Linked DNA regions of Bremerella sp. P1. The protein of the gene in region 3 binds, or shares a complex with, the protein of the main gene of each other region. Links are inferred from orthologs where the notes say so. Each region holds a gene or a part of one and is shown on either strand. Other genes may lie near its edges. The genes, in order: accB, PSR63_RS02860, accD and accC.

Region 1 (7,239 bases), 2.8 Mb from region 3 along the record:
TGGCTTCTTCACGCGTGTTGCGATGGACGAGCAGCTTGCCGATCATCGAATCGTAATGCGGTGGAACGGTGTAGCCACTGTAAACATGCGAGTCGAATCGCACGCCAGGACCACCGGGGACGATCAACTGGTTGATCTTACCAGGGCATGGCATGAAGTTCTTATCAGCGTCTTCGGCGTTGATACGACATTCGATCGCCGCGCCTTGCAGCTTGATGTCCTCTTGCTTCCAGGGAAGCGGTTCGCCGGAGGCAACGCGGATTTGAGCTTGGATCAGGTCCACGCCGGTGACCATTTCGGTCACGCAGTGTTCGACCTGAATACGAGCATTCACTTCGATGAAGTAGAAGTTTTCGTCCTTGTCGACGATGAACTCGACGGTACCGGCATTCTGGTAGTCGGCCGCCTTGATCATCCGTACGGCAGCCGCACAGATCTCGTCGCGTGTCTTCTGCGAAAGGTTCGGAGCGGGGCTCTCTTCGATCAGCTTCTGGTGGCGACGCTGCGTACTGCATTCACGCTCGAACAGATGGACCGCATTGCCATGATGGTCGGCGATCACCTGAACTTCGACGTGACGCGGATGTTCGACGTACTTTTCGATGTACACGCCGGCGTTACCGAAAGCCGCGCCCGCTTCGGTTTGAGCCTGATTCAGAGCGTTCTTCAGCACCAGGTCGTTGGCTGCCACACGCATACCGCGGCCACCACCACCGGCGGTTGCTTTGATCAGCACGGGAAAGCCAATCTCGTGAGCAATCTTCAGTGCTTCGTCTTCGTCTTCGATCAAGCCGGCCGAACCGGGAACGACAGGCACATTCGCTTCGCGTGCCATGCTACGGGCCGTGTTCTTATCACCCAGCTTGGCCATCGCTTCCGGCGTGGGGCCGATGAAGTCGATGTTGCAGCTACGGCAGATGTCATTGAACTCGGCATTCTCGGCCAGGAAGCCATAACCGGGATGGATCGCTTCGACGTTGCCCACTTCGGCAGCGCTAATGACGCGATCGATCTTCAGGTAGCTTTGGGCACTCTTGGCGGGACCCACGCAATAGGCTTCGTCGGCCAGTTTTAAATAGGCGGCGTCCCGGTCGGCTTCACTGAAGATAGCGACCGTTTCGATGCCCAGTTCTTTACAGGCACGAATGATACGTAGAGCGATCTCGCCACGGTTGGCGATCAGGATGCGGTTGTACATGACGTCTGCTTCCTCGCTATTTGGGCGCGAGGTTAGATGAGGATGGAATTAGCCCTGCGGATCGACCATGAACAGCGGCTGCCCGAATTCAACTGGTTCTTCGTCCTTGACCAGAACCTTGACGACCTTGCCGGAGACTTCGGCTTTGATTTCGTTAAAGACCTTCATCGCTTCGATGATGCAAACAACGGAGTCTTCCGAAATGTGATCGCCAATTCGGGCAAACGATTCGGCATCCGGTTTGGGCTTGGAGTAATAGGTGCCAACCATGGGGCTCTTGATGGCAATCAAGTTGGCATCGGCAGCTTCGCCACCACCTGAGGCTGCAGGAGCCGCAGCAGGGGCAGCTGGTGCCGCAGCAACGGGCATTGGAGCAGCCTGCATGGGTGCCGGAGCAGCATAGATCGGAGCCTGACCACCTCGCTTGAGCGAGATTTTCTGGTCTCCTTCGCGAAGATCAAGTTCGCTCAGGTCGTGCTGCTTCATCAGTTCGACTAGCGAGCGAACCGTCTCGACGTTGAAAACATTGCTAGAAGTCGATTTGGAATCGGACATTCGTTCTCTCCCACGGGATCATCCGCTAGGGGAATATGGTCAAGTTGTATTTTGGCAAAGCTTTACAGCGTAAGGGATAAGGGTAGGTTTCGTCCAGATGGGTAAACGGGGATAAGATTTGACAGACATCTTCAGCATAAGGGAGAATTACCAGCCCTTTAACGGGGATATTGGGCCGGTTACCCAAACCGAACCGGCGGCTTGGTTGGGTTGTGAGCCGACTTTTTTACGCGAACATTGCCACTGTGAACGCTCGAATCGCCGATTTCGCTGAATTGGTTGCCCGTCATGAATGACTTTCATGGGCCAACAGTTGAGGATCTTCAAGGGGCATGGAATTGCGTTAGCTTCGGAGATGACGGGCACAAGGTTCCTTTTTACGTCCCTTGGTTCCGAAAAATACGCATCGAATTTGAAGGCTACTGCTACCAAGCTTTCGACGGGGAAACCTGCCTGGAGCGAGGGCGTTTCGATATCCGGCGTGGCGTCGAGTACTCACTTCTGGATCAATTAATCGAGTTTGGCGAGCACTACGGTCGAGAGCATCACGGCATCATTCGCTGGGTAGGCGACAAGCTGGAACACTTGCAAGGGCACGTCGGCTACCCCCGCCCGGCCGGATTTCCTTACGGAAAAGGCTATAAGTGCCACTATGCGCTGATGAAACGAGCCCCGGCCGTTCAAACCGATCACACTTCAGCCGCTCCGAAGACGTGGCAGGGTTAATGCACGCTTGGTTTAGATCGAAATCGTCGCTTCCTCAAACGACTTCGGGACGCTCGTCAGGACTTCGTGCCCATCTTTGGTGACCAGGATGTCATCTTCAATCCGAACACCGCCAAAGCCTGGGAAGTAAATGCCGGGCTCGACGGTGACGATCATGCCGGGTTCCAGAGGTCGATCGCTCAGCGAGTTCAGACGTGGTGCTTCATGGATGTCCAGGCCGATACCATGCCCTAGCCCATGTCCGAATTGTTTTCCCCAGCCTGCTTTCGCGATGATGCTGCGAGCCGCTTTATCAACGTCGGACATGATGACGCCAGGTTTAATCTTGTCGATCGCGGCCAGCTGGGCTTTCAGGCAAGTCTCGTACATCTTCTTCATCTTGGCCGGGACCTTGCCATAGAAGAGGACACGGGTGAGGTCGCTCTTGTAGAACCGATAGTCGGCTCCCCAGTCGATCAAAACGAAGCTCTCTTCTTCCATTTTGACCATGCCTGGCGTGCCATGGGGACGAGCAGCCCGCGGGCCGACGCCCACGATCGGCGGGAAGCTGGTGCCGCGGCCGCCGTTTCGCTGGATATCGTAGGTTAGCAGTGCTTCCAGTTCTTTCTCGGTCTGATCACCGCGGAGACCTGCTTTCAGGACGGCAAACGCTTTCTCGGCCAGCGAGACAGCATCGCGGGTAAGAGCGATTTCCCCTTTGTCTTTGATAACGCGCAGCTCTTCCACAAGCCCATCGAGCGGTTTGATCTCGACTCGGGGAAGCTTGGCGACCACTTTCTTAAAGAACTGAACGGTCATCGACGAGCTCTCGATACCCAGCTTGCCGATCTTGGCCTTACTGACTGTCTTGGCGACCGAGTCAAGAATCGAGACGCCTTGCTCGCGAACTTCGAGCTTCACATGCGGACATTCTTCTTCGAGTTGCTCGCTATAACGAGGATCACTGAACAGAATCTCTTCCTTGGCGGTCACCAGCAGATAGCTGTCGTCGCCGGTGAAACCTGTCAGGTAGGTCACGTTTTTGAAGTTAGTGACCAACAGGGCTTCGGCCCCGCTTTGCTTGAGTTGGCGACGGAGCTTGCTAACACGGGGATTCGACTTACTACGCGGGGCGGCCATGGATTCTGCTTCAAACTTGTGGGGCAACGTTGTCAGGCTAAGCCCTAATTCTCGGAAAATGAGACGCCTTCGCAAGCATTGTGGATGTAATCTCGAGCGCAGGCAATTAAGTTTCCGACGATTTCTCAGCCGAAGATAAACTGAGTCACCGCATCGGTATCTGCCAGATTCGTGAGCAGAAGATCAGGCTTGGCGGCCTTAAGCTGCTCTTCTGAAAAGACGCCTGTGGCTACGGCAACGGCCTTTGCGCCGATAGCCCGGGCACACTTCACATCATTCGGCGTGTCACCGATGACGTAGATATCGTCCGGTGAAATGGTTTCACCGTGAAATGCCTCGGCGGCCTCAAGTGCGGCTCGTGCGACGTCGTCGCGGTTGGGGTGATGATCGCCGAATCCGCCGAATGCAAAGTACTCGTGAATTCCGTAGTGACCAAGCTTAAGGGCAGCACCTTTTTCGACGTTCCCCGTCAGGAGCCCCAGCAGAACATCATCCCGCTGAGAGAGCTTCGCCAACAGCACGGCGACCCCTTCCAGCACGAGCCCTTGCCGCTGGGGAAGGTTGGTTGCCAGTCCGCTTAAGTATTCATCGAGGAACGTATGCCAGGCTTCTTCGCTGAGTGTCTTGCCGTGCAGTTCGTAGAGTTCGGCGAAAATGCCTCGGTCTGTCTTGCCGCTAACCTGGAAGATATGTTCCAACTGAGTTAGCTCGGCAACTTTCAGAAACGCCTCGATCATGGCATCTTTGCCGGCCATGCCCGTGGTGATGAGGGTTCCATCGATATCGAAGAGACAGACTTTCATGGTGTTCCTTGGCTAAGCGGATTCGGTTCTAGGTCGATTCGGCCAGATCGACATCCAATTCTATTTCACGCTGCTTGTCGGTCATCAGCCCACGGATAACCTTGACGCGCAAAGTATCGCCGACTTTGTGGTCGAACAACTTCTGGACGATATCGCCGAAATTCTTGATCGGCTTATCATCCATTTGAATGATCAAGTCACCCAGCACCACTTGCTGGTCGGCGGAAATAATCGTGGGCTGGAAGCCCGCTTTTTCGGCGGGACTGCCGGGGACGATCTCGGCAACGAGCGCCCCTTCAATGCCCAGACGAGCATTGATTGTCGGTGGTGCTACGCGAACACCCAGGTAAGGACGTTTGATCTGTCCATGTCGAATCAACTCGGTCACTACCGAGTTAACCGTATCGACTGGAATGGCAAAACCGATTCCGGCGTAGGCTCCGCTGGGGCTGTAGATTGCCGAATTCACCCCAATCAGACGCCCACTGCTGTCCAGCAAAGGCCCCCCGCTGTTACCTGGATTAATGGCCGCATCGGTTTGAATCAGGTCGTCGATCTGTCTGCCATCCTCTGCTTCGATCGATCGTCCCAAGCCGCTGATGACCCCGGTGGTGAGTGTATGGTCGAAACCGAATGGGTTGCCGATCGCAAAAACTTTTTGGCCAACCTGAAGATTGGCAGACTCACCAACCTGGATCGGCTGGAAGGCCTCTCCCTGGAAATTGGTTACCTGGAGGACCGCCAGGTCATGTTCCGGGGACGAGCCAACGATGGTGGCCACATAGGTGGAAGCATCGGCGAAGGTCACACGAGCGGTGCCTGAGCCATTGGCGATCGACTTGACGACGTGGTAATTGGTGACGATATGACCCTGTTCGTCCCAGACGAATCCACTCCCCTGCCCTGTGGCCATTTCGGAAACTTTGGCACTTCCGTACATCCGAACCTGCTGCGAGGTCGTGATGAAAACCACCGAGTTGGCAGAATTCTCAAATAATTCGATCGTCGACTTTTCGTCGGCGGCCAGATCCCCCCGGGGGGTGATCGTCCGAGGTTCGGCGTTGGGATTGAGTGAAGGCTTATCGCTGGGCGTGGTCCAGTAGCTAAGGACCCAGGCACCACAAAATGCGGCAACCAGGCAATAAAGAAACAGACGCAAGAAAGCGACCGGGTTCGGCTGCGATGGGGGAGAATTCGCGGCCTCTGGAGGGCCGTTGTGAGGGGTAGGCTCCATGGAAGCACGCGGGGGCTTAGAGGGATCTCAGATCTGCGGAAATCAATTCCGCGCGAAAAATTAGCTCGCAATTCGTGCGAGCCAACAAAGCTGGGGAACTAGGATTTGAACCTAGACTAACAGAGTCAGAATCTGTCGTGCTACCGTTACACTATTCCCCAGTAATTTTGCAGCGATTAAGGTTATGGCCTAAGTCGTCTGGCGTCAAGGGATTCAGGCAGCGAACTATAGTAGTGGCCTCCCTTAATTGGTAGACTATCGCTGCACCCCTTAGAAATGATTCTTACGTTTTCGGACGATAAGACCGTTTCCCTCAAACTTTTCCGAGATGGTGTCCCAGCAATTGGGACCCGGCAACATTGGCGGGAGATCATCGCAAGGCATGTCCAGCTACCTCGTCGCTCTGAATGGCCCAGATTCCGGCAAAAAAATATTCCTCGCTGGTGAGGAATTTACCCTCGGTCGACATCCCGAGTGCGATATCGTTGTGGAAGTTGGTGCCGTCAGTCGGTACCACGCGAAAATAACGCACAACGATCGTGGATTTATCATCGAGGACCTGAAGAGCCGAAACGGGACCTTCGTTAACGATGAGCAAATCGCCCAGCCTCATAAGCTGGAGCATGGCGACACGATCCGCGTTTGCGATATCTCGTTCGAATTCAAGCAAGAAGGGGTCAAGCCAACTCCGAATGAGACCGTTGGCCTGAAGGCCGACGGACCAGGGGCATTCGGTGCCGTCATGGTGGACGATGACGGGGCAACGTCCACGATCATGTCCAAGTTTGAGGTCTCGTCGCAGACGGGCTCCATTCACCTGACGGCCAGTCCGGAAGTCAAGCTGAACGCGTTGCTCGAGATCACGCGTGGTCTGACCGGGACACTCTCGCTCGATGAGGTTCTGCCGAAAGTTCTCGAAGGCCTGTTTCATATCTTCCTGCAAGCCGATCGCGGCTTCATTATCCTGCAGGACGGCTCTGGAAATATGGTCCCCCGCTGGACCAAGGCCCGCAAAGAGAGTGACGAAGAAGAAATTCGCATCAGCCGAACGATCGTCAAGCATGTTATGCAGACGCGCGAAGCCATCCTTTCGGCTGACGCAGCCGCGGACTCTCGCTTCGAGATGAGCCAGAGTATCACGGACTTCAAAATTCGTTCGATCATGTGTGCTCCCCTGGTCAATGCCGACGACGAAGTGATCGGTGTGATCCAGATCGATACGCTCGATCAACGCAAGCGATTCCAGAAGGAAGACCTGGAAGTCGCTGTCAGTGTCGGGATGCAGGCCGCCGCAGCCATCGAACGAGCTCAACTGCACGACCAGGCTATTCGGCAGATCGCCTTCGAACGCGACCTGCACACGGCCAAGCAGGTGCAGATTGGATTTTTGCCGTCCGAACAACCGTCGGTGCCAGGTTACGACTTTTATCACTATTATCTCGCCGCGAATTCAGTCGGCGGCGACTATTACGACTACATTTCCCTTCCCGATGGAGGTACGGCGATTCTCGTAGGGGATGTTGTGGGGCATGGAATCGCAGCCTCGCTGATGATGGCTAAGTTGTCGGCCGAAGCTCGGTATTGCCTGGCTTCGATGTCCGATC
Region 2 (7,181 bases), 2.6 Mb from region 3 along the record:
GACATCTCCTGCGAAAACGGCCTGACGTTCTGGTGCGTGAGCGATAACCTGCGTAAGGGTGCCGCGACCAACGCTGTGCAGATTGCGGAACTTCTCGTTCGCAGCCAGGCCGCCGTCTAACATCAGGCGGGTGCCATGGAATCTACCGAGCATGCGGCGGCCAAATCTCCCGGCCGCTGCATCAAGCTGACGGTTGCCTACGACGGCACCAACTATCAAGGCTGGCAGCGTCAGCCAACCGGTCCCACCATTCAAGCGGCGCTCGAAGCCGCCATCAATAGCATCGCTCAAGAAGAAGTCCACATCTCAGGCAGTGGACGAACCGATGCCGGCGTGCACGCATGGGGACAGGTCGCCAGCTTTCACACCAAGTCGAAGATGCCGGCGGATGTCTTTCGTAAGGCGCTCAATGCGACGCTCCCTCACGATATTGTCGTGCGGCACGCGTGCGATGTGCCCACCAGCTTTCGGCCCATCAACGATGCCATCTCGAAACGTTATCGTTACGTACTTCAGCCAGGTCGCATCAACGATCCGTTTTCACTCAAGCATGCCTGGTTCGTGAAACGCGTTCTCGATGTGGAAGCAATGCAGCAGGCCGCCCAGGCACTCATTGGCGAACACGACTTCGCCGCGTTCCAAGCGACCGGATCGCCGCGTCAGTCGACGGTTCGTACTATGCTGGATGCCACCGTCAAAGTTCACGACGCCGACGAACGCAAGAAGATCTTCATCGAAGTCGAAGCGACTGGCTTCTTGTACAACATGGTCCGTATCATCGCTGGTACTCTGGTCGATATAGGGCAGGGGAGGCGCACTGCAGATTCGATGGCCGCTACCATCGCTTCGTGCGATCGTCTGCAAGCCGGCATGACGGCTCCGGCGCATGGACTATACTTGCTTGAAGTCCATTATCCTTCGCATCACTAAGTTTCTTAGAAGGCCAATTATCTAATGCGTGTTGCTCATGTGATTACCCGAATGATCATCGGCGGCGCGCAAGAGAATACGCTTTATAACTGCCTGGACCTGGTGAAAGAGTTTGGCGACGACGTTCTGCTGATTACCGGGCCCAGCGAAGGCCCTGAAGGGAATCTGCTCGAGCAAGCGCATGCCCAAGGGGTGCCGATCCAAACGCTGCCCAACCTGGTCCGAAATATTCACCCAGTCACTGACTTCAAAGGCTACCAGGAAGTCAAAGCAGCGATCAAAAAGTTTCAGCCTGACGTCGTGCACACGCACAGCGCGAAGGGGGGCATGCTGGGGAGAAGGGCGGCCACTGCGCTCAAGGTACCAGCCGTCATTCACACCGTTCACGGCGCGCCGTTTCATCCGTATCAGTCGACGCTCGCACGCAAGTTCTTCATTACTTGCGAGCGATACGCGGCGATCCAATGCCATCAGCTGGTCAGCGTCGCCGATGCCATGACCGATCTGCTGGTCGAAGCAAAGGTCGCCCCGCGCGAAAAGTTCGTCACGGTCTACAGCGGCATGGAGGTCGAGCCATTTTTAGAGAGCAGGGGACTCCGCGACGAAACGCGTGACCAACTCGGCATTCAGCCAGACGACGTGGTGATCGGCAAAATCGCTCGTCTGTTCCACCTAAAGGGGCACGAGTACGTAATCGAGGCCGCGAAGGATGTCGTTGCCAAGTGCCCGCAGGCCAAGTTTCTTTTCGTCGGCGATGGGATCCTGCGCGAAAAATTCGAAGGCATGATCGCCGAGGCAGGGCTGACCGATCATTTCATTCTGGTTGGCCTGGTGCCACCGAAAGAGATTCCGAAATACATCTCGGCCATGGACGTTCTCGTGCATACCAGTCTGCGGGAAGGGCTGGCTCGGGCGCTTCCACAGGCCCTGTTGAGCGGCAAGCCGGCGGTCAGTTTTGATATCGACGGGGCACGAGAGGTCGTGTCCACCATGGAGACCGGATTCTTGCTTCCACCAGGGGATACGACGGGGCTGACGTCCGCTTTGATCCAACTGTGCGAAGATCCCGCCCTTCGAGAGAAGCTGGGCGAAGAAGGCCGCAGACGTTGCAGCCAGGTATTCCCGCACCAGGTGATGACCCGCCGACTACGTGAAATCTACCAGGAAGTGCTCCGCCGAAATGGCCGAGAAGTGGCCTAACCTGGGGAAACCATTGCGGTTACGGTAGATGTGCCGCTAGTTCACTCTTTTGAAACCTCGATGATTAGGGTAAGATTAAGAGGATTGTCGATCCGATAGGCTAAGGGAACAAATAGGGGCAAATCCTCCTCACGGATAATCTCATCGGTGTCTACCGCAGGAAGAAACTATATCGGTCCGTACCGCCTGATACGCATGCTGCGCGCAAGTAAGACGTGTCAGGTATGGGAAGCCATTCACGACTTGGACAAACGCAAGGTCGTCATCAAAACGCTTCGCGAGAACTACATTCGCGACAAAGCCGAAATCAACTCGCTGAAACACGAGTTCACAGTCGCCGGCAAGTTTGACCATCCTTTCGTCATTCATGTTTTCGAGTTCGACAACTTCCGCGGTACCGCGTATCTCGTTCTGGAGTTTGCCATCTCGCGAAACATGAAGATGGCCATTCGAGAAGGGGTCGAAGAACTCGCTTATTGGACGCCCAAGATTATTGAAGAGGGTGCCCAGGGCCTCGGCTACATGCACGAACAAGGTTGGGTCCACTGCGACGTGAAGCCCGACAACTTTCTGCTCGACACCGAAGGCAACTTGAAGCTCATCGACTTTTCGATCGCGCAGAAAAAGAAGAGCGGCATCGGCAAGCTCTTCGGCGGCTCGAAAGTCAAAGGCAACGTCCAAGGCACCCGCAGCTATATGTCGCCTGAACAGATACGCGGGGTGGCATTAGACGACCGTGCTGATATCTATAGTTTCGGCTGTACGGTATTTGAACTGATCTGCGGCAAGTTGCCCTATACGGCGACCAGTCCCGATCACTTACTCGATAAACATTTGCGAGCCGGCATCCCGTCACTGCAAGCCGCCAACGACAACGTCACGCCCGAGTTTTCATCACTCGTCGAACGGTTGATGGCGAAGAATCCGAAGCAGCGTCCTGACACCATGAACGATGTCGTGCGACTGCTGAAGAGCACCAAGATTTACAAGATTCCACCCCGCAAGCCAGCCGCACTTCTCGAACGAGAAAAAGCCGGCACGGCCAGCGGAGATGATTCCACCTCGACGTCAGGCGAATAATCCTAGCTTCGCTTAGCGTCCCATCCCATTAATTGCCTGGAGCACTGAAAGCTTTCATGAGCACCTCGATCTATCTCGACTTTGAACAGCCGATCGAAACCCTCGAGAACAAACTGAAAAAGCTTGAGGCCGAGAAGAACGACTCGCCGGAACACCACGACGAGATCCGCAGCGTTCGTAAGCAACTCACCGATACCATTCGTGAGATCTACAGCGACCTCTCGCCATGGCAAACCGTGGAAGTCGCTCGCCATCAAAAGCGACCTCAGTCGGCCGACTACTTGAACCTGGTGTTCGACGAGTTCGTCGAGCTGCATGGTGATCGCAAGTTCGGTGACGACCGCGCACTACGAACGGGCTTCGCCAAACTCGATAAGCACAAAGTCATGTTCCTCGGTCACTTCAAAGGACGCGACTTGAAGGAACGCAGCGAGTGCTACTTCGGTTGTGCCAACCCTGAAGGCTACCGCAAGGCGATCGAAAAGATGGAGCTGGCTGAGAAGTACAACCTTCCGGTCATCGCGTTCATCGACACTCCAGGCGCGTACCCAGGTATCGGCGCCGAAGAACGCGGCCAGGCCATGGCCATTGCCGATGCCATGTTCGCCATGTCGCGATTGAAGACCCCGATCATCTCGGTCGTCATCGGCGAAGGTGGTTCAGGCGGCGCACTGGGCATCGGTGTCGCCGACCGAACGGCCATGCTGCAGCATGCTTACTACTCGGTGATCAGCCCTGAAGGTTGTGCTGGCATTCTGTGGAAGAGCCACGAGTTCAAAGCCAAGGCCGCCGAGGCCCTGAAGTTCACCTCGAAGTACCTTCCCAAGTTCGGCATCGTCGACGACGTGATCGAAGAGCCACTCGGAGGTGCCCACCGTGACCATCACCAAATGGCTGCTCGCTTGAAGATGTACCTAGTCAAAACGGTCAACGAACTAATCGCCAAACCGACCGACGAGCTGGTCGAAGGCCGGTACGATAAGTTCCGCCAGATGGGCATGTTCCTGGAGCGCGAACTGGAGACCACCGAAGGCGAACCAGCGAGCTAAATCGAAGCCATCCCTGGCAACGAAATTCATCACCAGATCAAGCCGCCACGAGGCCATCTCGCGGCGGCTTTTTCGTTTCGAAATTGGGTCCGCTCAGAGAGGCTTTCTGACCGCGTTTGGACCCAGGAGCCGACCATCGATTTGGGATGCGATTAGGAGCGATCCTGGGAGACCAATTTCAGATAATTGGCAATGAAGTTCATGAAAGAGCAGGCACGTGCTCAAAGCATAAATCCGAGACCGCCGGCGAGCGAAATCGAAGCCAACTCTGGCAACGAAATTCATCATCCGAACCGGCCGTCGCGAAGTGATCTCGCGATGGCATTTTCGATTCGAGATCGGACTCGCTCACAGACGCTTTCTGGCGGCGGCTGGACCTGGGAGTCGGCCGTCGATTCCTTAAGCTCTTAGAAGCGATCCTGAGAGATGATCTTCACGCGTCTGGCAATGAAGTTCACAAGAGAGTAGGGCTCAGCGAGACGAACCAGGCGAATACCCCCGTCTCCATAGAACCCCCACTACAACGTCCGATAATGTTTGTTATGTGCGGTTCGAGCCCTATTTTTACAGGGTTTTAGGCATTCCCCGGTTTTGAGCTACTTCTACCCTGACGTTGCTGATTTGCCACTTAGTACCGCGGCTGCGTTGGGTAATATGGCTGGCCGTTCTGCATCGGGTACGGCGTCTGTTGTTGCGGCTGCACGTACTGCGGATAGTAGCTGCCGCCCTGCTGCTGCGGCGAAGGAATGTTCATTTGCGGTGGATAATATCCTGGCTGCTGCGGTGGCTGATACTGGCCGGAATATTGCTGCCAATTCGTCTGCACATTCTGTGGGTTTTCGATCGACTGATTCACGAAATTCTGGAACTGCCCTGCCTGGTTCTGAACCTCGTTTTGGATCTTATTTTGGATCTGGTTCTGCACATTATTCTGGAAGTTCTGGAACTCGGTCTGGAGGTTGAAATTGGCCGGATCGATCGACACTCCATCACCTCCCGAAGAGCCATTTCCCGTGTCGGCAAACCACTCCGGATTCTGGCCGTTCACACGCTGGTTATATCGCTCGATAAATGGCCCCACGACCTCGTTCACTTCGGCCGGCATGACCCCATGCAGATTGTGGATTGTTTTGGTGATGTAGAACCCTGATTTCGACTGCACGATCTGCTGGCGACTTTCATCCTTGGTTAGGGCGACAGCGAACATCGTCACGATGATGCATAGAAGCACACCTTTGACGAAACCAAGTCCGGCACCGATCTGACGGTCCCATCCTTTGAGCTCGAAGTTGTTCAGCGTCTTGTTGATCATCGAGAAGACAACCCAAATGATCAGCGACGTGGCCATGTACAGCCCCAGCATCGCAGCGGTGGTTCCCCAAGGCGGTTGAAGACCTAGCGCGTTGGCGACTGGTTCGCGAAGTTGCATCGAGACGAAATAGCTAGCCACGAGTGATGCAAAGGATGCGACTTGCCAGGCCATGCCTTTGTACAAACCCCACAGGATCGCGCCTGCGAGTATTGCCAGCATGAGGAAATCGTATGCAACCATGTTTCGCTATCCATAGCTCAAGAAAAAACTTCGCCCCAGAAGTCGCACGAGTATACGCACGATGGGCGGAAAGCCGAAGGTCAGTTTCTGGCACTGCTAGCGGGCGAGTGAAAGATGATCTGGAAACCAAACCCACGCTTCAGGTACAAGTGCCGAACTTCCGTCCTGCCGCGCGCGTAGTGCACTGGCAGGGGGGCGCACCAAAATTTTTTTGAGGCAGAGGATCCATGGCCGATTTCAATACGCACATCTCGACCAGCACAGCAGTCGGCGTTGGCGTTGGCATCGCAGGCTACTTCATACTCGATACGCCTGAGCCCAGTCGGATCATCACGTGCATGCTGGGTGCAGGCCTCTGTAGCCTGGCTGGTATCTTGCCTGACTTGGACTCCGGTTCCGGTCGACCACTTCGTGAAACAAGCAACGTGCTGGCAGCGGTCGTTCCCATGCTGATGGTCGATCGCTGGCAACACATGGGGCTCTCGGCCGAAGCGATCGCCCTGGCAGGGGCCTTGGTTTATATCACGATCCGTTTTGGTGTGGCTGAGATCTTCAAACGTTATACCGTGCACCGCGGCATGTGGCACAGCATTCCGGCCGCCGTCTCGTGTGCCCTGTTGGCATTCTTGGTCGTCTCCGGTGAGAACCTCGACGTCCGCATCTTCAAGAGTGCGGCCGTCTTCATCGGCTTCATGGTTCACTTGATCCTCGACGAGATTTGGTCCGTCGAGTGGAAGGGGGCTCGCATTCGATTGAAGAGCTCTTTCGGTACGGCGATCAAGTTCTGGTATGGCAAGAGTCTATGGTCGAATGTATCGACTTATGGCAAGCTCATCGTACTTGTCGTTGCGGCCGTGGGTGACCCACTCCTGATGGAACATTACAAGTTCCATCCATCGCATGACCATGAGCCTGTCCCGACGCAGCAGATTGCCACGGACCCACCACCGACCATTCAACGGTAAGCACTCTCGTGTCCCCTTTCACTCGAAGAGAGAGGGGACACGATCTAAAGAATCTTACTGCTATCGAGCATCACTGTGACCGGTCCATCGTTCACGAGATGGACCTTCATATCGGCTTGAAAAATACCCGTCTCGACCGTCACGCCCTGCTCGCGGATTCGGCTCACGTACGCATCGTACATCGCCGTGGCCTCTTCCGGTTTTGCCGCACTGATAAAACTGGGCCGGCGTCCCTTGCGGCAATCGCCCAGTAGTGTGAATTGGCTGATCGCCAAGATGCTGCCGCCAACGTCCAGCACACTGCGGTTCATCTTGCCATCGTCATCCTCAAAGATCCGCAGGTGAATTGTCTTTTCGACCAGATACTTCAGGTCGGCTTCGGTATCCCCCTGGGCTACCCCGAGA
Region 3 (7,398 bases):
TATTTCGATGCTTACCGGGCAATATTCGTTACACGAAATTACGGAAACCCGAGCACCTTTAAGCACATCCTACTGGCCGGTTCGATCCTCGCACTGTGGGCCACTTCACCTATTTTGGCAGAAGACACCTGGAAGCTGACAGAAAAGCTCGACGGGAAGACTCGACGCGTTAGCACCGAGCTGAAAGTCCAGGGAACCATGCGTGTGAACCCGGACGGTAAGAAGGTACGCCACTATCCGATGACTCTCGAAGGCAAGTACGTCGCCATCGAACGAGTCCTGGGCCCAACCTCAGCAGTACGCTACTACGAAACAGCTGAGACGAACTCGACGGCCAATGAAAAGCCCCTGGACGACAAGCTACCGACCGTTAAGCGTTTGATTTCCGTCGATACCAGCGAAGATCAACCCATTCTGTTCAGCCCGCAGTACACCCTGACGCGGGAAGAACTGGAATTGATCAGCGTTCCTGGCAACCCGGCCGTCTTATCGAAACTATTTCCTGCCCAGCCGGTTGCCATCACCCAAACCTGGTCGCCAGACGACCAAGCACTCGCTCAAGTCTTGGGCATCGATGCCATCAATAACCACGAAGTGGTGGCGACCCTCACCGATGTGGACAAGTCTGGAGTGGCTAAAATCTCGCTCGAAGGTAAGGTTTCCGGAGCCATCCAAGGCGTCGCAACCGAAATTGAGCTGAAGGGACGTTTGAACCTGGACACCAGGAATCAGGCCATCACCTGGTTTGCGGCTTCTATCAAAGAAGACCGCAGTATTGGCCATGCACTTCCCGGCTTCGATGTCACCGCGATTGTCCGCACCCAGATTGAAGCAGCCAAGCCCACCGAAGAGCTTAGTGACACCAATCTCGCGAAGCTGAATCTGCAGGCCAACGACGGCAGCAAGATGCTGGCCTTCGAGGGTAAAGAGGGCGGATTTCGCCTGATGCACGATCGCCGCTGGCATGCCATGGCCGAAACACCCAAGCAAACCGTCTTCCGCATGGTTGCTGATGGTGAACTGATTGCCCAGGCCAACGTGAATCGCCTGACCAACATGAAAGCGGGCGAACAGATGACGCTCGAAGGCTTTGAAGCGGAAGTCAAGAAAGCCCTGAAGGAACGCCTGGGCCAAGTTGTCGATGCCTCGCAGGCAATCAATTCGCAAGGTCTTCGTGAGCTTCGTGTGACCGCCGTCGGTACGGCCAACAAGATGCCAATCACCTGGATCTATTACTTGATCTCGGACGACAACGGGCGACGCTACTCGACCGTGTTCACCTTCGAGACCAGCTTGGCCGAGAAGTTCGGGCAGACGGACCGCTCGTTCATGAGCGGATTCGATCTGATGGAAGGCCCCAAGCCGACCGTGGCCGAGAGCCCAAAAGAAGAAGGCGCCGAGGAACCCGAACTGATCTCAGCGAAGGTCGAATCGGCCGAAAAACGCTAATCGCGACGATCGGCGCGTACAATTACTCAGAGCGCTGTCACGACTCGTCGTTTGAACAGTGCTCTGCTGGTCTATTTGCCCGCTGAAAGGCCCCGCTGTGATTGTTCGCCCCTACAAATTACCCGACGGTGAACCCAAGTTGTTCCTGATACAACAGTCGGTGCACGCCGCCCTTTCAGGCGATCTTGCTTCGCACTGGGGCAACAAGCCGTTCGCCCCTTTGGTTCACCCAGAGGTGGTCTGGCCAGCGATCTTTCATCACGACGATGGCTGGATCCCGGTCGACAAGTCTCCGCCGATCGATCGCAAGACCAAGCGTCCGGTTTCGTTTCTCGACTCCCCGGCACCTGACTCGCATGCCATCTGGACGAAGTCGATCGAGTGGGCCGCACGGATCAGCCCGTTTGCTCAGTACCTGATTGCCGAACACTTCATGACGCTCCGCGAGCATAGCGAGTCGGCCGAAAGCGAAGCAGGTCAGACCTTCATCCACAAATACGAAGAACTATGCGAGACGTGGCGCGACAACTGGGAAAAACGTCATCCCCAGTGCTCCGACGAAGAAGAAAAGCTGGCCGTCGCGCAGTTGCGATTCTTTGACTGGTTCAGCCTGTGGCTGTGCCTGGACGAACGCAGCGAGATTCACACCTTCGAGAAAACCCCTGACGAAATCCCGCTGACGGTCGAGCCGCAGCCCAATGGCAACATCCTGACGTCTCCTTGGCCATGGACCGTCGACCATGTGCATGTGGCCGTGGGGGGCTATTTGGTGCCCGATCGCGACTACGCTGATACCGACGATGTCCTGCGCGAAATGAACGATTGGTGTCAGCTTGAGTGGCGGTTCGCCCCCAAGTAGCAGCGGCAACCAAACAAAAAGCCCTGACGAAATCGCCAGGGCTTTTGCTTGTATCGTTGAATCGCGAAAGACGACTACTTCTTCGCGTCTTCTTCCTTGACCTTCTTCTTCTTCTTCATCGAGATCTTCACGACCTTGGTCTTGGGCAGACCGATAGGCGAAGTGCTCTCGTCATTGAAGGTACCTTGCTGCTTCATTTGAGCAATACGTTCGCTACGCTTCAGTACACTGCGGGTCGAAATACCACCCCGCTTAACCTTAAGGCTCTTATCGATGGTCACGGTAACTCTCCTGATTTATGCGTTATCAGGCGGAATACGGGCAATCCGCCGGGTATTCTATCGCCTAGGCGACAATTTTAGATCGAGGGGAAACGCATCATGATACCAGAGGCCGAATGGGCGTCAAGGCGTAACTCACCCACCAAATGGGCCGCCTCTAAGCGTCTAACCGCTTGATTCTCTGCAACGCGTTAAGCAGGTCACGGGCAGTCTCGGGGCGGTTGCGGGGATCACGGTCGATGCACGACATGATCAGCTCCCCCAATTCCCGATTGAGCTTCGGACGATGGTCAAAGATGTTGCCAGGTGGGACGGTATCGTGGCTCAAAGCATCTCGCCCGGTCCCTTCCACGCTGGCCCATGGCAATTCGTAAACCAAAAGGCGGAAACCTGTTACGCCCAGAGAAAAGATATCCACGCGTTGGTCGGTAGGTCGGCGACGAACGATCTCAGGGGCCATGTAGTTTGGTGTCCCCGTACGATTGCCAGGAGCCATGAACTCCGGCAGGGCGGGCAGCGTGAGCCCAAAGTCGATGAGCTTGCACGAGCGGCAATCTGGGGCCGCAATGAAGTTTCGAGGGCAAATGTCGCGGTGGATGTACCCGGCCTCGTGGACGCAGGCCAGGGCGTCCGCCATTTGACGCAGCAAGACCAGCTGCTTCCCTTCCAGCATCGGATCTCGGTCGACAATCAGCGAATTGAGCCCTTTGCCTTCTAAGTACTCCATCAGCACGTATTGCTGGCCAGTGGTCACCAAGCCGTGCTCCAGCGTCCGCACAATGCACGGATGCGTGAGCGACATGGCGATTTCGCCTTCCTTGGGACGCTTCAGCCCCTGAAAGCGAGAATCGAAGAATTGCTGCTTTTCCAGGTCGAGAATCTTGAGCCCGAGCGTTCGGCCGGTCGAATGCTCGCGGACCTTGTAGAATTCGCTCATCGTCCCCGAGACGGCTTCTTTCAAGATTGAAAATCGCGAGGCGATATCAAGCCTGGGTTGGCCGGCGAAGAATGACGTGAACTTCTTGAGCAGACTCATCGGGAAAAGCGACTCGCGCGATCAGGGTACAAACTTGAAACGATACTTCAAATCTAGGCCCCTGAACGGATTTCGTCCGACAAAATTGGCGCATCAGTCGCCAAAATCGACGTCGCTTGGATGGGTTTAGTCTGTCTGTTCCGGTGCCTCTATCCCCCACTTTAAGCTGGCCTGCAAAGCGACACAAGACACACCATCCGTGAGAGTGTCGCCGGTGGGATTAGGGCGGACTGAGACTATTTGCCGCAGTAGTCGATCGCGCGGGCGATTTCGAGCTTCAGCTTGTTTCGCGGGACAATCCGGTCCACAAAGCCGTGTTCCAGCAGGAATTCGCTGGTCTGGAAGCCTTCTGGCAGATCGATGCGAATGGTTGCCTTGATCGTTCGTGGACCGGCGAAGCCCACCAAGGCCTTCGGTTCGGCGAAGATCAGGTCACCCAAGGATGCGAAGCTGGCAGCCACGCCACCCATGGTCGGATTGGTCAAAACGGAAATGAACAGCCCTCCGGCCTCGTGGAACTTGGCCAGCGCCGCGGTTGTCTTGGCCATCTGCATGAGGGACAAGATCCCTTCGTGCATACGGGCACCACCGCCGGAACCACTGATGATGATCAGCGGCAAGTCCTGAGCGGTCGCACGCTCGATCAGTCGCGTCAGCTTTTCGCCGACGACGCTTCCCATGCTACCCATGATGAACGCACTGTCGGTCACACCGATGGCGACACGTCGAGCACGGATCATGCCGCAGCCGGTCAGAGCCGCTTCTCGCAGGCCAGTTCGCTTCTGCTCGGCCACCAGGCGGTCGGCGTACGACTTTTTGTCCTTGAATTCCAGCGGATCGAGTGAATGGAGGTTGGTGTCCCATTCCTCGAAAGTTCCGGTATCGAGAACCTGCTCGATTCGCTGCTGAGCCGTAATGGTCCAGTGATAGTCACACTCGGGACAGACGCCCAACTGCTGTTCGGCTTGCTTACGGAAGATGGCGGCCTGACAGCCGGGACATCGTTGCCATAGGCCTTCCGGTACGCCGCGTTTCTTAGGTTTGCCGGATTCTTCGGTTTGAGATGCGATATCCGAGGAAACGGATGCCATGTTGGATGCCTCGACGAGGGGAGTAGTCGGAGAGGTGGTTTCGTCAGTTTCAGCCACTTGCTTCTTGCCAGGCTTAGACTTTCGAGACGACTGCGTTTTTTTCATACTGGATCAATTCCCACCATCCACATCGACGTTCGGCCTGCCACAAATCACCGAAGTCGGTTTGCAGGATCTCGCTGCGAATGATGGATGCCAGAGGTTCTGGGGCGACTACAATCACATTGCCGTCACCTTTTTGATGCTTTTTCCATATCTTGTCTAGGGCGTTCTGCACACGCAAGCGCACCTCGCCTAAAGTCTCCCCTTGGGGGGGACAGACCGCCTCTGGGTTTTCCTGCCACAATCGGTAGACGGTCGGCTGGTTTTGCTTGACCTCGGTGATCAGTTTTCCCTGCCAAAGTCCGGCGTTCAAGTTCGCCAGGCAGTCCATTTGCTTGATTCGCTTACCCAGGGCATGGGCGAACGTCTCAGCGGTCTGCTGACATGACTGGCAAGGGCCACAGTAGATGGCCTGAATCTCCAGGGCCTGAAGCTGTTGAACCATTTCCGACGCCTGGCGTGTTCCTTCTTCGGTCAGCGGAACGGCAAGACGGCTACGGATGCGACCCTGAAAGTCGTATTCGGTCTGCCCAGGTCGGACGAGCACTATTCGTAACATGGCTAAGCTGTTCTCAATTAGGTCGAAACTTGGGCAGATCGATAGAGTTGGTCAATCGCTGCGCCGTAATCCGATTGATTGAAAATCGCTGATCCTATTACCAAGAGGTCAGCCCCGGCTTCGGTACATGCCTGAACCGTTTCCAGGTTCACGCCTCCGTCGACTTCCAACAGAAGTTCGGGAGGACCGACTTTTCGCAAAGCTTCGAGCTTCTCCAACGCCACAGGATTGAACGTTTGACCGCCAAAACCTGCATTAACACTCATGATTAGTATCAAGTCGGCTGTGTCCACGAAAGGGAGAACTCGCTCGACAGGGATATCGGGGTTAATGGTCACCCCGGCTCCACAGCCCATATCCTTGATCTCTTGTAGGACACTGGCCGTGTCGATTCCAGTCGCTTCCTCGTGAACGGTAATGATATCCGCGCCCGCCTCATAGAACTGTCGGATATAACGCTCCGGATTCTCGATCATCAAATGGACGTCGAGCGGAAGTTGTGTCAACTTACGAAATGCTGCCACAATGGGCATTCCGTAAGTAATGTTGGGGACGAAATTTCCGTCCATCACGTCCAAATGAAGTGCTTGCACGCCAGCAGCTTCCAGTCGCTCTACCTCACCGCGCATATCGCTAAAGTCACACGATAGCACTGATGGCAGAATAAGCGGAGACTGTTGGCGAAGTCGCGCGAGATGCGAACGACGGGACATGCCAAACCTTGCGTCGGGGGGATGAATCACTTCCGAGAAAAACCACTTGGGCTTTCGCCTGACGATACTCACTAAGTATCGCGGAAGCGAGTTTAGGGGCAACTTGTGCCCCTCAAAATCGATGGGACGCATTGTACCAAGCGGATCTTGGCTCGTCAGCTGCCAAAAGCCGCAGTCGCCATAAGCCACCTATATTCAACGACTTACAGCGACCTTATTTTCGATAGACACCTTCTCGAAACGAGCAATCTCTACGAATTTCATGGTGCCTACTTCTGCTCATCGACTTCGTGATGAATCTGTAGCACACGACGTTTTAGCGCTAACGGTTCGTCATTCACATGCGGCTGCAATGCACGGCAAATCCAAAGTAGGCCCATGCCTCGGGAGAACAGCAACCGAATCGCGTCGCCTAGGTCCTGTGTTTGGGCGATCGCTTCTCGTCCGACAACGACGAGTTTCTCTTGGGAATGCACAACATCAATCTGAGGCTCATCGCCTTCGGGTTCGCCCGACACGGCCTCTCCAATCAATCATCAAGCGATTGGGGCTGAGGCAGATCATCGAGCGAGGTCAGCCCGAACAACTGCAGAAAGCGTTCAGTCGTCGTGTAGCGTTTCAGCCGCTTATCTTCCGGGTCAGGCTGCACACGCAACAGCCGGCGACGCACCAACTGGGTGAGAATTGGCCCGCTCGGCTTGTTCCGCATGTCATCAACTTCTTCCCGCGTGGCACCCTGGTTGTAGGCAACCAACGAGAGGACATCGATCGCCGGCTGCGAGAGCTTGGCCTCACGTACCTTGCCGTAGAACTTCTCGCGCAAGGGGCGAAACTCGTCACGGAGGGCCATGCGATAAGTTCCGCCAACCGCCGTGATTTCGTAGGGGCAACCTTCAGATTCATACTTGCGATTAAGCTGCGAAACCAAATCGTCGATTTCGTCTGCTTGAACCCCACGCATCACCGAAGCGGCCTTTTCAGCCGTCAATTTGTCGTTCGACGCGTGCCCGACGAATAAGATCGCTTCTAGAATGGTTGTGGGAGACAGTTCGCAGGGATCATCCGCTTCTGCTTCATCCGCCAGTCGCGAAATGGCTTCAGCGGTCGATTCGTCGTCTGGCGCTTCCTCGTCAGACTCCGGTGGAGTCTCTTCCTGAAATGGCACAGGACGATTGCCCAGGGCCTCGGCGTACGTTTCCGACAAACGATCCAACGAAAGCCCACCGTCGTCGGCGTCGTCGGCGAACATCGCAGAGAGATCGAACTGTTCCTCGTCGTCCGTCATAACCGAACTATATCGATCGTTCC
Region 4 (7,293 bases), 2.8 Mb from region 3 along the record:
ATGCTGAAGATGTCTGTCAAATCTTATCCCCGTTTACCCATCTGGACGAAACCTACCCTTATCCCTTACGCTGTAAAGCTTTGCCAAAATACAACTTGACCATATTCCCCTAGCGGATGATCCCGTGGGAGAGAACGAATGTCCGATTCCAAATCGACTTCTAGCAATGTTTTCAACGTCGAGACGGTTCGCTCGCTAGTCGAACTGATGAAGCAGCACGACCTGAGCGAACTTGATCTTCGCGAAGGAGACCAGAAAATCTCGCTCAAGCGAGGTGGTCAGGCTCCGATCTATGCTGCTCCGGCACCCATGCAGGCTGCTCCAATGCCCGTTGCTGCGGCACCAGCTGCCCCTGCTGCGGCTCCTGCAGCCTCAGGTGGTGGCGAAGCTGCCGATGCCAACTTGATTGCCATCAAGAGCCCCATGGTTGGCACCTATTACTCCAAGCCCAAACCGGATGCCGAATCGTTTGCCCGAATTGGCGATCACATTTCGGAAGACTCCGTTGTTTGCATCATCGAAGCGATGAAGGTCTTTAACGAAATCAAAGCCGAAGTCTCCGGCAAGGTCGTCAAGGTTCTGGTCAAGGACGAAGAACCAGTTGAATTCGGGCAGCCGCTGTTCATGGTCGATCCGCAGGGCTAATTCCATCCTCATCTAACCTCGCGCCCAAATAGCGAGGAAGCAGACGTCATGTACAACCGCATCCTGATCGCCAACCGTGGCGAGATCGCTCTACGTATCATTCGTGCCTGTAAAGAACTGGGCATCGAAACGGTCGCTATCTTCAGTGAAGCCGACCGGGACGCCGCCTATTTAAAACTGGCCGACGAAGCCTATTGCGTGGGTCCCGCCAAGAGTGCCCAAAGCTACCTGAAGATCGATCGCGTCATTAGCGCTGCCGAAGTGGGCAACGTCGAAGCGATCCATCCCGGTTATGGCTTCCTGGCCGAGAATGCCGAGTTCAATGACATCTGCCGTAGCTGCAACATCGACTTCATCGGCCCCACGCCGGAAGCGATGGCCAAGCTGGGTGATAAGAACACGGCCCGTAGCATGGCACGCGAAGCGAATGTGCCTGTCGTTCCCGGTTCGGCCGGCTTGATCGAAGACGAAGACGAAGCACTGAAGATTGCTCACGAGATTGGCTTTCCCGTGCTGATCAAAGCAACCGCCGGTGGTGGTGGCCGCGGTATGCGTGTGGCAGCCAACGACCTGGTGCTGAAGAACGCTCTGAATCAGGCTCAAACCGAAGCGGGCGCGGCTTTCGGTAACGCCGGCGTGTACATCGAAAAGTACGTCGAACATCCGCGTCACGTCGAAGTTCAGGTGATCGCCGACCATCATGGCAATGCGGTCCATCTGTTCGAGCGTGAATGCAGTACGCAGCGTCGCCACCAGAAGCTGATCGAAGAGAGCCCCGCTCCGAACCTTTCGCAGAAGACACGCGACGAGATCTGTGCGGCTGCCGTACGGATGATCAAGGCGGCCGACTACCAGAATGCCGGTACCGTCGAGTTCATCGTCGACAAGGACGAAAACTTCTACTTCATCGAAGTGAATGCTCGTATTCAGGTCGAACACTGCGTGACCGAAATGGTCACCGGCGTGGACCTGATCCAAGCTCAAATCCGCGTTGCCTCCGGCGAACCGCTTCCCTGGAAGCAAGAGGACATCAAGCTGCAAGGCGCGGCGATCGAATGTCGTATCAACGCCGAAGACGCTGATAAGAACTTCATGCCATGCCCTGGTAAGATCAACCAGTTGATCGTCCCCGGTGGTCCTGGCGTGCGATTCGACTCGCATGTTTACAGTGGCTACACCGTTCCACCGCATTACGATTCGATGATCGGCAAGCTGCTCGTCCATCGCAACACGCGTGAAGAAGCCATTCGCTGCATGCTGCGTGCACTCGACGAGATCCGCACTGACGGCATCACCACTACGGCAAACTTCCACAAGAAGGTGCTGAACCACTCTGCGTTTGCAGAAGGAAAGATCGACACCACGTTTGTCGAACGAACCTGGTTCTCTTAATCACCTCAAAGCGCGGCTTGAAACGACAAGTCGCGCTATTTGACGGCCAGCGTTGACAAAGCTTTCGCAACAACGGCTGTCGCATTTCTACCAAAATGGCGTTTGGTTGTAACAAACGCTTCCGGCAGCGGTAATTCTCTACGACACCGCGAGTTTTGCCTTCAATTTCGTACCTAACCTGCGAAAATAGTAGGCTCGCCCACCACCCACCCCGTCTAGCCAAGATTTGGTGCTGCTGATGATCTCTCGTCCACTTTTCGTGCTGATCGCCGCTTGTTCCCTGTTCCCGTTTGCGAGCACCGCACTGGCCGATGCCCCAGGTAGCCGGCCCAATATCATTTTCGTGCTGGCCGACGATATGGGCTGGAATCAGCCTGGTTTCAATCATCCTGAAGAGGCCTCGCTAACGCCCAATATGGACAAGCTGGCCGCCGAAGGGATGCGACTCAACGAGTTCTACACGCACAGTGTGTGTGCTCCGACGCGATCGGCGTTTCTTACCGGCCGATACGCATTTCGGACCTGGAGCGACTGGCGCACCGAAGACTTCGGCAAGCCAAGCTATCTGGCCAAGCTGGGGCTCGAACTGGCCCATACCAAGAGTGGTGAACCAACCCGGCGGATTCATGCCCTCGACACCAACGAACGCACCATTGCTGAAGCTTTGCAGGAAGCTGGCTACTTCACGGCCCTGCTGGGCAAGTGGCACCTGGGAGAATGGCTACCGGAGCATCTTCCGATGGGGCAGGGCTTCGACTATCAGTACGGGCACTATGCCTGGGGCATCGACTACTACACCAAGACGATCGTGCATAACGCACCGGCCCGCTATGCCGTGTACGACTGGCATCGCAATCAGCAACCGGTCGACGAAGAGGGCTACGCCACAGATTTGATCGCGGACGAAACCGTTCGACTGATCGAATCTCGCAAGGGTAACGACGAACCATTCTTCATGTACGTCGCGTTCAACGCCGTGCATGGCCCACTGAATCCGCCCCCTGGATTTGAAGGCGATCCGAATTATCCCCTGGCGATTCGCGATGCGATGCTCGAAAGTCTTGATAAAGCCGTGGGACGCATCGAACAGGCCATTGAGAAGAACGGCTTCAAGGAAAACACGCTCTTTGTTTTCGCCAACGACAATGGCCCCGTGCTGGAAGAAATGAGCAAGCCGTTTCGCGGCACCAAGAACACGACCTTCGAAGGAGGCGTTCGCCAGCCATGTGTGATTCGGTGGCCTGGTCATATCGCTCCTGGCACTGCCAAAGATGGCCTGGTTTTTATTGCGGACTTCTTCCCAACCTTCATTACCCTGGCCGGCGGCAACCACAAACAAGAACGCCCGATCGACGGACTGGACATGACCGGGGCGTTCTTCTCTGGCGAGAAGAGCCCGCGTAACGAGATCATTTACGACGTCGCTGGCAGCGTACGATTGCCGACGATTCGACGTGGTGACTTCAAGCTGATGGGAGAAATGCTGTTCAACATTCACGACGATCCTTCCGAGCAAACCAATGTTGCCATCAAGCATCCGCGACTCGTGGCAGAGCTTAGCGAACGACTGGATGTCGTCGGCAAGGAACGCCCACCGCTTGGCGACAAACCGCTGCTGATGGACCCGCCGCTCCCTTATGTTTATGGCGCCAATGAGCAAGACGATGTACCGCAATGGCTGATCGAGAAGGTCGATGCCGTCCGCGCGACACAGCCGAAAGAGTGGGCTCCAGGCGAAACTCCTTGGCCCAAAGCGCCGCAAGGAGCCGAAGCGAGCAAGATGGATGGTCTGCGCGATGAAGTTGTGAAGTAGGTGGAAGTCCCATCGGCGTGCAGGTTACAATCTGCAAATTGCAAGATAGCCTGCTCACCCAAACTAACTTCGTCCCGAGTTCCTCCATGCTGCATCGTCTCTTTGCGCTTGTCGCATTACTTGGTTTCGCTTCTGTCTCCTATGCCCAGGAGGTCTCTTCCTCTGTCGTGCAGCGGCCAGGACTGATCTGCTTTTGGGACTTCCAGAAACCGACCGACAAGGGTTACGTCAGCAGTGGGCCAAATGCTTATGCATTGAAACCCCAGAACGGCCCCATCCAACAAGCCGAGGAAGGGATCTTTGGCTCGAGCTTGAAGATTCGCCAGGGGCAATGGCTATTACTGCCGCGGGAAGATTGTCCCGCGTTAAACTTTCGCGGCAAAGACGAAGTTACGATCGTCGCTTGGATTCAGCGCGAAAGTGAAGCCAACTGGCAGTACATTGCTGGGATGTGGAATGAACGCGACGCGAAGCGGCAATACGCTTTGTTCACTTGCGCTGCCAGCCAAACCAATTTCGAAACGATGGACCGCATTCCCGCCAAGCACCAAACGCATGGCTATGCCTCAGATGTCGGTGGTGCGACGCCCGGCAAGCCCTTTTGCTTTTCCTATGCTTCCGGAAAATTGAAACTTCCCAAAAGCGAGTGGACTATGATCGCCTACACCTACGATCACGAGTTCCTTCGCGTCTACGTCAACGGCAAGCTGGACGAACACCCAGGCTACAATCCATTTCCGTGGAACAAGCCCATCTTTGATGGCGGTGAAGACGGAGCCGATTTCACGGTCGCTCGCCAATGCCTACCGAATTGGCCTCACTACCCAGAGGCCGAGAAACCAATTCGCAAGCAAGGCTTTGGCGGAAAGCTCGGCGGACTAGCCGTCTACAAGAGAGCCTTGTCCGCCGATGAGTTGGAAGCGATCCACGAAGCAACGCTAGGCAACCGGTAAGTTGTAGGCGACTTCCAAGTTGAGAGTTGGTTACAAACCTTCTTGCTCGCGGGCAGCGCGCTGTTGGAGTTGGGCGCGAAGTTCCTCTTTCGACTCGGGCGTCATATCCTTCTGCTGCGCCACCGGCTTACCGCAGCCGGCCAAAGCCGTGCAGGAAATGATGGCAATCAACCCCAGGGGGACGAGCGACTTTTTCAAACGGTCTGCAACGAAGCGCGGATTGGTGAACATGTGGAGACAACTTTCTGGAGTGAAGATTATAGGCAGGAGGGTTCGATCAGCGAGTTCTCGTTGGCCGATCAGTTTTGCGTGTTGATGTCCTTACCATCACGAGTGCCATACGCTTTCCACGCATCTCCGTCGATGGTTTCCGGAAAGAACTGCACACTTCCGTCACACAGCACGGCCAGTGCGCCGCCGGGATGATAGCTACTCGCCGGTGACACGATCTTGTTAAAGTCGCCTGGTACGAACGCTGGCTGATTTGGTGGCAAAATATGGTTGTAGCCAGTTCGCCAGACGGAACCTTCCATCCAAGGAATTCCACGATAGCGCCAGTCTCCGGACCATGGAATGTTGAGCGGTTCCCAATCGAGTTGCATCATTTCATCACGAGCACCAGCAAAGTCCATTGCCGATGGCATGCTGATCTCGAAGGCATCGAAGCGGTTCTTCGGCCCACCTGACGTATTTGCCCCAATCACTACCTCTGCAAAGGCTGCCGTATTACTTAAGCCATCGACGATCTTTCCAAACGTTAACGGTGGAAGCCGCTTTACCGAGGACCCACCTTCGCCGTCCGCTTGAGGACCAAAGACACCATCCCAACCATTGAAGTGGACCCAGCTTCCCCAATTGCAGTGATAACTGGTGGCTCCCTGGCCAACTCCTTCGGCCGGAAATGGATCGCTCGGACACGCAAACCCAGGCGGCTGATTCATACTCAACGTGAAGTTCGGTTCGGTGAACACTCCCAGGGTCAGGTCAGCCTGATCGGCGATGGCCGTTTGCTCCATGAACCCCAACAACATCGCATGGGGCGAGAAGTACGCCACCGCAGAGTATTCGCCGCCCGGGATTTCCTGATGAGCGCTTTCAAAGTTGTGCAGGGCCAGCCCAAACTGCTTGAGGTTATTCGAGCACTCCGATCGACGCGCGGCCTCGCGTGCCTGTTGGACCGCCGGCAAAAGCAAAGCAATCAATACACCAATAATGGCAATAACCACCAAGAGCTCGACGAGGGTGAATGCCCGTCTTCTGATCCATAACAAACCCATTCGTCCATCTCCTGAAATGACAACTTGCGGTGTGAGCAATTCCTGCCCACGGGAATAACACAGATCAAAACGCAAATGAAGAAAGCAGCGAGTGTGCCATTTCCAGGCGAGGTTTTTCCGCTGAGCCACAGCAACCGACGTTAAACCAAGTAAATCTATAGACAATTGAAAAAATTGAGGGTTTCACCCGTGCGGAAGTCGCACCAAGCAGCTACTCCCTAGAGGTGGCAATTGCGTAAGAAAACTTGCTTAACTTGCATGCAAGCTTGCCGGTATATCAAGCGGATATCATGATCTATCAAACCCCCTATTTATGTGCTGTAACGCACTCAGGAGGCTGACAATGCCAGCTCATCACCATGCGGAACAAATCCAATTTCTTGCAGCACTCGATCGCCTGTTAGAAACGCGTCGTGATCTGCCGGGCTGAAGTTCACGGAAAAAAATTTTTCGCTTGGACCACCCATCGCATCCCATGTCATGACGCGGCCAAAGCCAAGGATCACACCGTTAACATGGCAGTAGCGCCCACGAAATCCACAAAGTAATCGAACTCTCGAAACCGCACCCCATCTGGATTGTGGTTAGGTTGAAAACCACCCCATAACGCATAAAATCAGCGGTTCAGACAACTTACTGCAATCGATTCCCCTATGGATTTTGACCATGGCCAACAGCCTTTCCCGTCCTGAACAGCCTGCACATAACTTTAAGCGTGTTGCGATCCTCTTTTCCGGCGGTCCAGCACCCGCTGCGAATGCGGTGATTTCGACTGCGGCCGTTTCGTTTCTGCGAGCTGGCATCGAGGTCGTAGGGGTCTTGAACGGCTACTCGAACTTGATGCAGTTCGGTCCTGATCGCCCGATGGAAGAGGACCGCGACTACATGCTCCTCAACCACAAGGCCCTCAGCCGCAGCCGTGCCAAGCAGGGCATCATGATCGGCACCGCCCGGGCCAACCCTGGCAAGGCGATCTCGCACCCCGATCACCTGAAGGACAAGGAACGCTGCAAGGCCTTCCAAACCACGTACGACGCACTTTGCTCGCTGGGTGTCGACGCCCTGATCTCGATCGGTGGTGACGACACGCTGAAGACTGCCAACAAGTTCAAGTTGTTCCAAGACACGCTGCCCGAAGGCAGCAAGAAGATGCCGGTCGTCCACCTGCCTAAGACGATTGACAACGACTACAACGGCATCGACTTCACGTTCG

The links.
Region 1: the proteins of accD (region 3) and accB are in contact, whole or in part, in a solved structure (PDB 8UXZ), measured with the Escherichia coli proteins. The link is inferred for Bremerella sp. P1 from one-to-one orthologs.
Region 2: the proteins of accD (region 3) and PSR63_RS02860 are in contact, whole or in part, in a solved structure (PDB 8UXZ), measured with the Escherichia coli proteins. The link is inferred for Bremerella sp. P1 from one-to-one orthologs.
Region 4: the proteins of accD (region 3) and accC are in contact, whole or in part, in a solved structure (PDB 8UXZ), measured with the Escherichia coli proteins. The link is inferred for Bremerella sp. P1 from one-to-one orthologs.

Annotation. Positions count from the first base shown.
Region 1 is NZ_CP118164.1:499,007-506,245, reverse strand. The notes cover bases 1-2,811. They hold accB (acetyl-CoA carboxylase biotin carboxyl carrier protein), read right to left. Parts: upstream 1,754-2,811; coding sequence 1,247-1,753; downstream 1-1,246. Other genes in these bases: PSR63_RS02040 (M24 family metallopeptidase), read right to left, coding at 2,492-2,811; PSR63_RS02045 (hypothetical protein), read left to right, coding at 2,042-2,479; accC (acetyl-CoA carboxylase biotin carboxylase subunit), read right to left, coding at 1-1,198. In the rest of the region: more of PSR63_RS02040, read right to left, coding at 2,812-3,598; PSR63_RS02035 (HAD hydrolase-like protein), read right to left, coding at 3,724-4,401; PSR63_RS02030 (S1C family serine protease), read right to left, coding at 4,430-5,635; PSR63_RS02020 (SpoIIE family protein phosphatase), read left to right, coding at 6,018-7,239. UniProt on the Escherichia coli protein: This protein is a component of the acetyl coenzyme A carboxylase complex; first, biotin carboxylase catalyzes the carboxylation of the carrier protein and then the transcarboxylase transfers the carboxyl group to form malonyl-CoA.
Region 2 is NZ_CP118164.1:683,913-691,093, forward strand. The notes cover bases 2,510-5,262. They hold PSR63_RS02860 (acetyl-CoA carboxylase carboxyltransferase subunit alpha), read left to right. Parts: upstream 2,510-3,266; coding sequence 3,267-4,259; downstream 4,260-5,262. Other genes in these bases: PSR63_RS02855 (serine/threonine-protein kinase), read left to right, coding at 2,510-3,210; PSR63_RS02865 (CvpA family protein), read right to left, coding at 4,888-5,262. Outside these bases: PSR63_RS02840 (aspartate-semialdehyde dehydrogenase), read left to right, coding at 1-120; tRNA pseudouridine(38-40) synthase TruA, read left to right, coding at 136-930; PSR63_RS02850 (glycosyltransferase family 4 protein), read left to right, coding at 955-2,130; more of PSR63_RS02855, read left to right, coding at 2,278-2,509; more of PSR63_RS02865, read right to left, coding at 5,263-5,811; PSR63_RS02870 (metal-dependent hydrolase), read left to right, coding at 6,039-6,776; dtd (D-aminoacyl-tRNA deacylase), read right to left, coding at 6,821-7,181. UniProt on the Escherichia coli protein: Component of the acetyl coenzyme A carboxylase (ACC) complex. First, biotin carboxylase catalyzes the carboxylation of biotin on its carrier protein (BCCP) and then the CO(2) group is transferred by the carboxyltransferase to acetyl-CoA to form malonyl-CoA.
Region 3 is NZ_CP118164.1:3,321,536-3,328,933, reverse strand. What follows is about bases 2,790-5,759. They hold accD (acetyl-CoA carboxylase, carboxyltransferase subunit beta), read right to left. Parts: upstream 4,717-5,759; coding sequence 3,862-4,716; downstream 2,790-3,861. Other genes in these bases: rpe (ribulose-phosphate 3-epimerase), read right to left, coding at 5,395-5,759; PSR63_RS13955 (histidine phosphatase family protein), read right to left, coding at 4,790-5,377; PSR63_RS13965 (serine/threonine-protein kinase), read right to left, coding at 2,790-3,625. Also shown: PSR63_RS13980 (hypothetical protein), read left to right, coding at 1-1,449; PSR63_RS13975 (DUF3891 family protein), read left to right, coding at 1,547-2,308; PSR63_RS13970 (small basic protein), read right to left, coding at 2,383-2,589; more of PSR63_RS13965, read right to left, coding at 2,747-2,789; more of rpe, read right to left, coding at 5,760-6,090; PSR63_RS13945 (hypothetical protein), read right to left, coding at 6,360-6,608; SMC-Scp complex subunit ScpB, read right to left, coding at 6,620-7,375.
Region 4 is NZ_CP118164.1:504,355-511,647, forward strand. The notes cover bases 1-2,865. They hold accC (acetyl-CoA carboxylase biotin carboxylase subunit), read left to right. Parts: upstream 1-693; coding sequence 694-2,037; downstream 2,038-2,865. Other genes in these bases: accB (acetyl-CoA carboxylase biotin carboxyl carrier protein), read left to right, coding at 139-645; PSR63_RS02060 (arylsulfatase B), read left to right, coding at 2,276-2,865. Also shown: more of PSR63_RS02060, read left to right, coding at 2,866-3,850; PSR63_RS02065 (LamG-like jellyroll fold domain-containing protein), read left to right, coding at 3,937-4,803; PSR63_RS02070 (hypothetical protein), read right to left, coding at 4,834-5,034; PSR63_RS02075 (DUF1559 domain-containing protein), read right to left, coding at 5,103-6,080; PSR63_RS02080 (6-phosphofructokinase), read left to right, coding at 6,747-7,293. UniProt on the Escherichia coli protein: This protein is a component of the acetyl coenzyme A carboxylase complex; first, biotin carboxylase catalyzes the carboxylation of the carrier protein and then the transcarboxylase transfers the carboxyl group to form malonyl-CoA.